2 linked regions of the Methyloferula stellata AR4 genome follow. The protein of the gene in region 2 interacts with the protein of the main gene of each other region in a pairwise test. Links are inferred from orthologs where the notes say so. Each region holds a gene or a part of one and is shown on either strand. Other genes may lie near its edges.

Region 1 (3,289 bases), 2.3 Mb from region 2 along the record:
GCCAACGAACATGCCGACAAAACTCATGCTCGAGAGGAGTCCGGCTTGCGCGGTCGAAAGATCGAACTGCTTGCGGATCGAGCCAAGCACGAAGGTGAGCGAACCGAGATCGATCGAGTCGAAGAGCCAAGCCGTTGCGATGATGGCGAAAATTCCGCGTTGATATGCGGTCATCGGCAGGCGCTCGAGCCTCGCCGCGATCAGCACATCCTCCATGGAGGCGGTACTCGCCCGCTCCGCGTCAAACGCCGCCGTTTCGGTAACGGAAGATGCGATCCCGCCCGCCATGGTAACCCTCCCGATGACTTTTTCGTTATTGGTAAACGTCTCACATATTTCTAACATATGGAAGATATATCAGTCTCCAACTTTCGTCGATGGACCGGTTTGGCTGTGATCCCTGCTTCGTGCATGCTATGCTTCGCATGTCGATCCGGTCTTTGAGATTCTTATGATTCAAGCAGTTAGAAGTTCGAAGTCAACGCCCCGGAAGCGCAAGATTTCGACTCCGCGCCTTACCTCCCCGCGCCTGGCCTCTCCGCTGATTGCCGACGATCAATCTCTGACCGACAAGGCCTATCATCAGCTCGAAGAGATGATCACGACGCTGAAACTCGCACCGGGCACGGTTCTGAGCGAGCAAGCCTTGGTCAAGGAGCTCGGCATCGGCCGGACGCCTGTGCGCGAAGCCCTCCAGAGACTCGGGCGCGATGGACTGCTCGTCGTTTTACCGCGACGCGGGATTCTCGTGTCCGAGATCAACCTGCGCAGTCAATTGCGTCTGCTTGAAACGCGCCGGGTTTTGGAAAATCTGATCGCCAGGCTGGCGGCAGAGAAGGCAACCGATAAAGAGATCAAGGCCTTCGCTGACATTGCGCGCAACATGCGTCAGGCTGCGAAAAGCGCCGATGACATCGCCTTCATGCGTCTCGACCGCGCATTCAATGAGCTCGTCGCTGAAGCGTCAAGAAACGAGTTCGCCATGCGCGCGCTCGGCAGCATGAGCTCTCTGTCGCGGCGGTTTTGGTACCAGCATTATAAGGAAGCCGCCGACCTCCCCCTCTGCGCCAATCTTCATGCGGATGTCTGCGAAGCGATCACACAGCGCAACCCCGCGGCGGCGGCGCAGAACTCGGATAGACTGATGGATTATATCGAGAGCTTTGCGCGGCGCACGCTCGATACGTAACGTTGCCGCCCGACGGGTCGCACTTACGCCGCGCCAAGACCCGGCACGGCAATCCCCAAAGTCTGCGCGATGAGGATGATGTTGAGCACGAGCACGATCACGGTCGCGGCCCCGGCGAGGACGAAGACCCTGCCCGACGTTGCATAGTCGCCCATCACCGACTTGCGGCGACTCAACAGCAGCAGCGAGATCATCGGCACCGGCAGGATCACGCTCAGCACAACCTGACTGATAATGAGCGAAGTCGTCGCATTATAGCCCATGGCGACGACCGCGAAGGCCGGCGCCATAGTTACCGCGCGCCGGACCCATATGGGAATATGAAACCCGACGAAGCCCTGCATGATCATCTGCCCGGCCATGGTGCCGACGGACGAAGCGGAAATGCCTGAGGCCATCAAAGCCACGAGGAAGACGCCCGCGGCGCCGGCACCGAGCAGCGGCACCAGCGTATGATAGGCCGTCTCGATCTCCGCTACCTGGCTGTGGCCATTGTTGAAGGCCGCGGCCGCCATCAAGACCATGGCGACATTGACGCAACCGGCAAAGCCGAGCGCGACCATCACTTCGCGGTTCGAGAACCGCAATAGCGCGCGGCGCTCTGTCTCGTTGCGCAGATTGGCCCGCCCGCGCGTCAATCCCGAATGCAGATAGATCGCATGCGGCATGACCGTCGCACCGACGATGCCGACGGCGAGCGTGGCGGCCGCGGCATTGGGCAATTCCGGCGTGACGAGATGCAGAGCCGCGGCGCTCCAATCGGGCGGCGCAATGAAAAGCTCGATCAGATAACAAAGCCCGATCGTGCCGACGAGCGCGGTAATGATGAGTTCGAGAGGGCGGAAACCCCTCCTCTCGAAAATAAGGATGCTGTAGGTGATGATCGCGGTGACCGCCATGCCGGCCATCAAAGGCAGGCCGGTCAATAAGGAGAGGCCGATCGCGCCCCCCAGAAATTCCGCGAGATCGGTCGCCATGGCGGCGATCTCGCTGACGATCCACATGGCCCAGACGGTGGGCTTGGGGAAATGCGTCCGGCAGAGTTCCGGCAGGGTCCGTCCGGTCACGATGCCGAGCTTCGCCGACATGGCCTGGAACAGCATGGCGATCAGATTGGCGACGAGAACAACCCAGAGCAGGCTATAGCCATAGCCTGCACCCGCCTGGATATTCGTCGCGAAATTGCCCGGGTCCATATAGGCAACGGAAGCGACAAAGGCCGGTCCCGCCAACGGTATCGCAGCCCGTAAGCCGCGCCGCCGGCCGCTCAACGCTTCGCCGATGGCAAAGCGCGTCCGCTCCGTCATTCCTTGCTGCGCGCGTTCAACAATCGCCTCGGACATCCCGCTCTCCGGTGTCCTGCTAAGGACACGCCGTTTCTCAGTATACGCTCTAGAATGTAGCCTCAGCTACATCTCAGTCAAGCGGCTCCACTGCGAGGTGCGACATTTAGAACAGAAATTCAAAAAGATAGACGTTTCGATGGAGCCGGCATTCGCACTGGGCCAACACCCCAGAGCCGCCGCCGATGTCACATCATTGAGATAAATGACGCCGTGTTGGCAGGCGTTTGCCCTCTGGCAAGATCAGGCTGTGCGAAAAGGCAACTTCGGCCGGTTATGGGCGGTTCATCTCCGGTATAGGCTTGCTTTTATATGAAAAATCTGCGGATCAATGCCGCGCCGCAGCAGTCTCCGACCTCTAAGAATATTCAAAAAATTGCAATGGACGTGAAAGATATTCAATCGCCGCCTCCTTCAGGCGTAGCCTTAGGTATGCCCCGCAAAGGCATGCCGCAGAAAGTGCAATTTGCCATCCTGCTGATCGCGGGAGCGGCCATCATTGCATTTTTAGTGATTGGTCCGGCGGGGCTGCGCGCATTGTTTTCGAAAGAAAAACCCGCCGAAAGCCATGTTGAGACCGCACCATTTCAGCTCACCCCGGAGCAATGGGCGACGATCAAGACAGAGCCGGTCAAAGAAATCGCCTTCCAGCCGGAACGCCAGGCTGACGGTAAAATCGCGATCGATGCCGACGCGACAACGCCGGTTTTTCCGCCCTACTCGGGGCGGGTGACCGGCCTTTTCGTGCGCGAAGGCG
Region 2 (3,716 bases):
GGTGGCCCGGGTTCTGACCTATTATTGCCAGACGCTCCTGCCCTGCGTGCTGCGCGGCGAGCGGGTCATCGTCGTCGCGCATGGCAATTCGCTGCGCTCGCTGGTGATGGCGCTCGATCAATTGACGCCCGAGACGGTCCCCACGGTCGAGCTGGCGACCGGGATTCCGATCATTTACCGGCTGAAAACCGACTCAACCGTCGAGAGCAAAGAAATTCTTGCGCCCTGAGGGGTAGCGTGGAACCATGATGGCCAGAACGCGTTAAGCTTTGTTGGTCTCATGGAGACTGTCATGCGTTACGAGATTCTTCTCGTGGATGACGATCTTCTCGTGCGTCAGGTTGTAGCCGAGGAAATCGAGGAAGCCGGTCACATCGTCATGACAGCGGGCAGCGGCGCCGCGGCGGTGGCGATTCTCGCCGCCAACCGGGCCTTCGATCTGGTTCTCGTCGATTATTCCATGCCGGATATGACTGGACTTGAGGTCATCCGCCTTATTCGCGCGAATTTGCCCGACCTCAAAGTCAATTTCGCGCTCTTTACCGCCTATGACGAGATTCCGGGCGGGCAGAGCCCGTCGGAACCCTGGCCGATCGTCGGCAAGGCCACCCGCTCGGCCGAACTCATTAAGGCCGTCGAAGCGGCGGCACGGGGCGAACCCTTGGACCTCGCGGCCGATGCGAAACTCTCGCGCGTCGAACAGATGCTGGCGCAAAATGAGAGCGAAATCACAGACGACACCCTGAATCATCCGGTCGATGACCCTATCTCCTAGCGCATGACGGCTGACATATTGCATCGCACACAGCCGGGCTTCTTTTTGCAGCCCGGCCTTTTTTATGTCCCCGGCTATCTCGACCGGGCGGCGCAGGAAACGCTTTTGGCCGATCTGCGCGCGTGCCTCGCAGAGGCTCCGCTCTATACCGCGCATATGCCGAAAAGCGGCTTGCCTCTGTCGGTTCAGATGAGCAATTGCGGCGAACTTGGCTGGTTCACGGATCGCGACAAGGGCTATCGCTACGAGGCGCTCGATCCGCAAACCGGACGGCCCTGGCCGCCGATCCCGGCGCTCGCTGAACAGGCTTGGTGGGAGCTTGGAGATTACCCGCAGCCGCCGCAGGCCTGTCTCATCAATTATTACGGGTCCTCGGCCAAGATGGGGCTGCATCAGGATCGCGACGAGACTGCGCTGAAGGCGCCCGTCGTGTCGCTGTCGCTCGGCGACACCTGTCTCTTCCGCTTCGGCGGCTGCAGCCGGCGCGATAAGACGCGCACGATCAAGCTCCAATCCGGCGACGCGATCGTGCTTGGCGGCGAGGCGCGTCTCGCCTTCCACGGCGTCGACCGCATCCTGCCCGGCTCATCGACGCTTCTGCCCGAGGGCGGACGGTTCAACCTCACTCTGCGGCGGGTGAGCGAGGGTTAAACGCACCGAGCGCGCCTACCCTCTCCCTGTGGGAGAGGGTGGCTTGCCAAAGGGCGTTGCCACAGCCCGTCGCAAGCAACGGGCTATGGCAAGCCGGGTGAGGGGTTACAATCACAGAATTGAGGGATTGAAACCCCTCATCCGCCCCGCTTCGCGGGGCACCTTCTCCCACAGGGAGAAGGACCGCCATCGATTCAAATTACCCTTTCGGGCCGCCTTTCGAGATCCCGACCTTTGCCGGCCGCAAAACCCGGTCGCCGATCCCATAGCCCGCCTCGACCACCTGCAAGACCGTGCCTGCCGGCACGCTCTCGTCCGGGATTTCGAACAGGGCCTCGTGCATATTCGGGTCGAACTTGGCGCCCTGCGGTTCGAGCTTCTTGATCCCGTGACGGGTCAGCCGCGACAGGAAATCCTTTTGGGTGAGCTCGATGCCTTCGATGAAGGCCTTGGCCGCCGGTTCGGCTTTTTCGCGCACCTCGGCCGGTATGTTTTCGAGGGCCCGTGTCAGGTTATCGGCGAAGACCAGCATGTCGCGGGCGAAGGACGTGACGCCATAAATCTTGGCATCGGCGATTTCGCGCTCCGTCCGGCGCCGGAGATTTTCCATCTCCGCCAAAGTGCGCAGAAGCTTGTCCTTCGCATCAGCATTCTCGGCTTTGAGCTTTTCGAGGACCACGAAGGGATCCGGCTCGCCGGCAGGATCGCCAGCCTCCGGCGCAAGACCCGGTTCCAAAGCTTCCGCCATGTCGTTTTCCGCTTTCTTGGGTTCAGTCATGATCTGATCTGGTTATGGAAAGGAATGCGCTGGATATCAGGTCCGGCGGCAAAAAAATCAAGCGATCATGCCACCTTGGCCTCAGACTCGTTAACTGGTTCGAATTTCTCGAGAATCCGGCGCCTGATCGCGGCTTTATGGCTGGCCGAGGTAATCTTGGCGCCATGGAAGTCCGTGACGTAGAAAACGTCCGCCGCTTTTTCGCCGAATGTGACGATATGGGCGGAGCCGATGTTGAGCTCGAGTTTCGATAAAATCGTCGTCAAATCGAAGAGCAGACCCGGCCGGTCGAGCCCCGAGACCTCGACCACCGTGAAGCGCTTCGATAAATTATTGTCGATCGTGACACGTGCCGGGACCTGGAAGGTTTTGCCGCGCTCCTGACGCTGATCGCGGCGCCCAGCGATCACATCCTGCAGCCGGATTTCGCCGAGCAAAGACCGCTCGATCGCCAAAGCGATCTTATTGGCGCGCCGCAACTCGTCTTCGTCGAAGTCGAAGGCGCGCGAAATGAAGATCGTGTCGAGCGCCAATCCGTCCGCCGTGGTGAAGACCTGCGCATCGACGATATTGGCGCCGGATGCCGCGCAAGCCCCCGCGATGATCGACAGAAGCCGCGGGTGGTCGGGCGCGATCACAGTCAATTCGGTGACGCCGCGCGCGGCATCGATCGCAATGTCGGTGATCGGCGCCGGCATCTCGACCTCGGTCATGTTGAGAAGCTTGGCGTGCTGGATCTTGTGGGCGAGATCGACCTTCAGCCAATAGGCCTGCTGATGGCGCGCCGCATAGGCCTCGAAATCCAGATCCGACCAATTGGGCAAGGCCTCCCGTAGATCCTTGCGCGCCATCGCCACCCGCCTGTCGCGTTTGACCGCCGAATGGCCGCCGGTCAGCACCACTTCGGTTTCCCAATAGAGCGTCCGCAAAAGTTCGCCCTTCCAGGCGTTCCAGACGCCCGGCCCGACCGCGCGAATGTCGCAAATCGTCAGGATGAAAAGCATCTTCAGCCGTTCGAGCGTCTGCACGGTCGCCGCGAAAGTCTCGATGGTGCGGCGGTCGGCCAAGTCGCGGCGCTGCGCGGTATCGGACATCAGCAAATGGTTTTCGACGAGCCAGGCGACCGTTTCCGTTTCGGCCGGATCAAGCCCAAGTCTTTTGCCGAGCTTGAGCGCGACTTCCATGCCGGCCAGCGAATGGTCCTCCTCGCGGCCCTTGGCGACATCATGCAGAAACAAAGCGAGATAGACGACGCGCCGGTCGGCAAGCGACGACAGGATTTCATTGGGGAGAGGATGATCCTCAACCTTGCGCCGGCTCTCGAGATCGGCCAGCACGCCGACTGCCCGCAACAGATGCTCGTCGACCGTGAAATGATGATACATGTTGAATTGCATCAAGGCGACGACGCGGCCGAACTCCGGAATGAAGCGGCCGAGCACGCCCGCCTCGTTCATCAGCCGGAGCACGACCTCGGTCGCATGATGCGACGTGAGAATGTCGAGAAACAAT

Evidence for each region.
Region 1: the proteins of grpE (region 2) and A3OQ_RS0116575 interact in binary tests that used the Escherichia coli proteins (3 or more experiments, as listed by UniProt). The link is inferred for Methyloferula stellata AR4 from one-to-one orthologs.

Annotation. Positions count from the first base shown.
Region 1 is NZ_ARWA01000001.1:3,359,355-3,362,643, forward strand. What follows is about bases 373-3,289. They hold A3OQ_RS0116575 (Nramp family divalent metal transporter), read right to left. Parts: upstream 2,533-3,289; coding sequence 1,213-2,532; downstream 373-1,212. Other genes in these bases: A3OQ_RS0116570 (GntR family transcriptional regulator), read left to right, coding at 452-1,189; A3OQ_RS0116580 (efflux RND transporter periplasmic adaptor subunit), read left to right, coding at 2,914-3,289. In the rest of the region: A3OQ_RS0116565 (MFS transporter), read right to left, coding at 1-288. UniProt on the Escherichia coli protein: H(+)-stimulated, divalent metal cation uptake system. Involved in manganese and iron uptake. Can also transport cadmium, cobalt, zinc and to a lesser extent nickel and copper. Involved in response to reactive oxygen.
Region 2 is NZ_ARWA01000001.1:1,083,395-1,087,110, reverse strand. What follows is about bases 416-3,387. They hold grpE (nucleotide exchange factor GrpE), read right to left. Parts: upstream 2,205-3,387; coding sequence 1,626-2,204; downstream 416-1,625. Other genes in these bases: A3OQ_RS0105345 ([protein-PII] uridylyltransferase), read right to left, coding at 2,270-3,387; A3OQ_RS0105355 (alpha-ketoglutarate-dependent dioxygenase AlkB), read left to right, coding at 779-1,426; A3OQ_RS0105360 (response regulator), read left to right, coding at 416-775. Outside these bases: A3OQ_RS0105365 (2,3-bisphosphoglycerate-dependent phosphoglycerate mutase), read left to right, coding at 1-229; more of A3OQ_RS0105360, read left to right, coding at 293-415; more of A3OQ_RS0105345, read right to left, coding at 3,388-3,716. UniProt on the Escherichia coli protein: Participates actively in the response to hyperosmotic and heat shock by preventing the aggregation of stress-denatured proteins, in association with DnaK and GrpE. It is the nucleotide exchange factor for DnaK and may function as a thermosensor.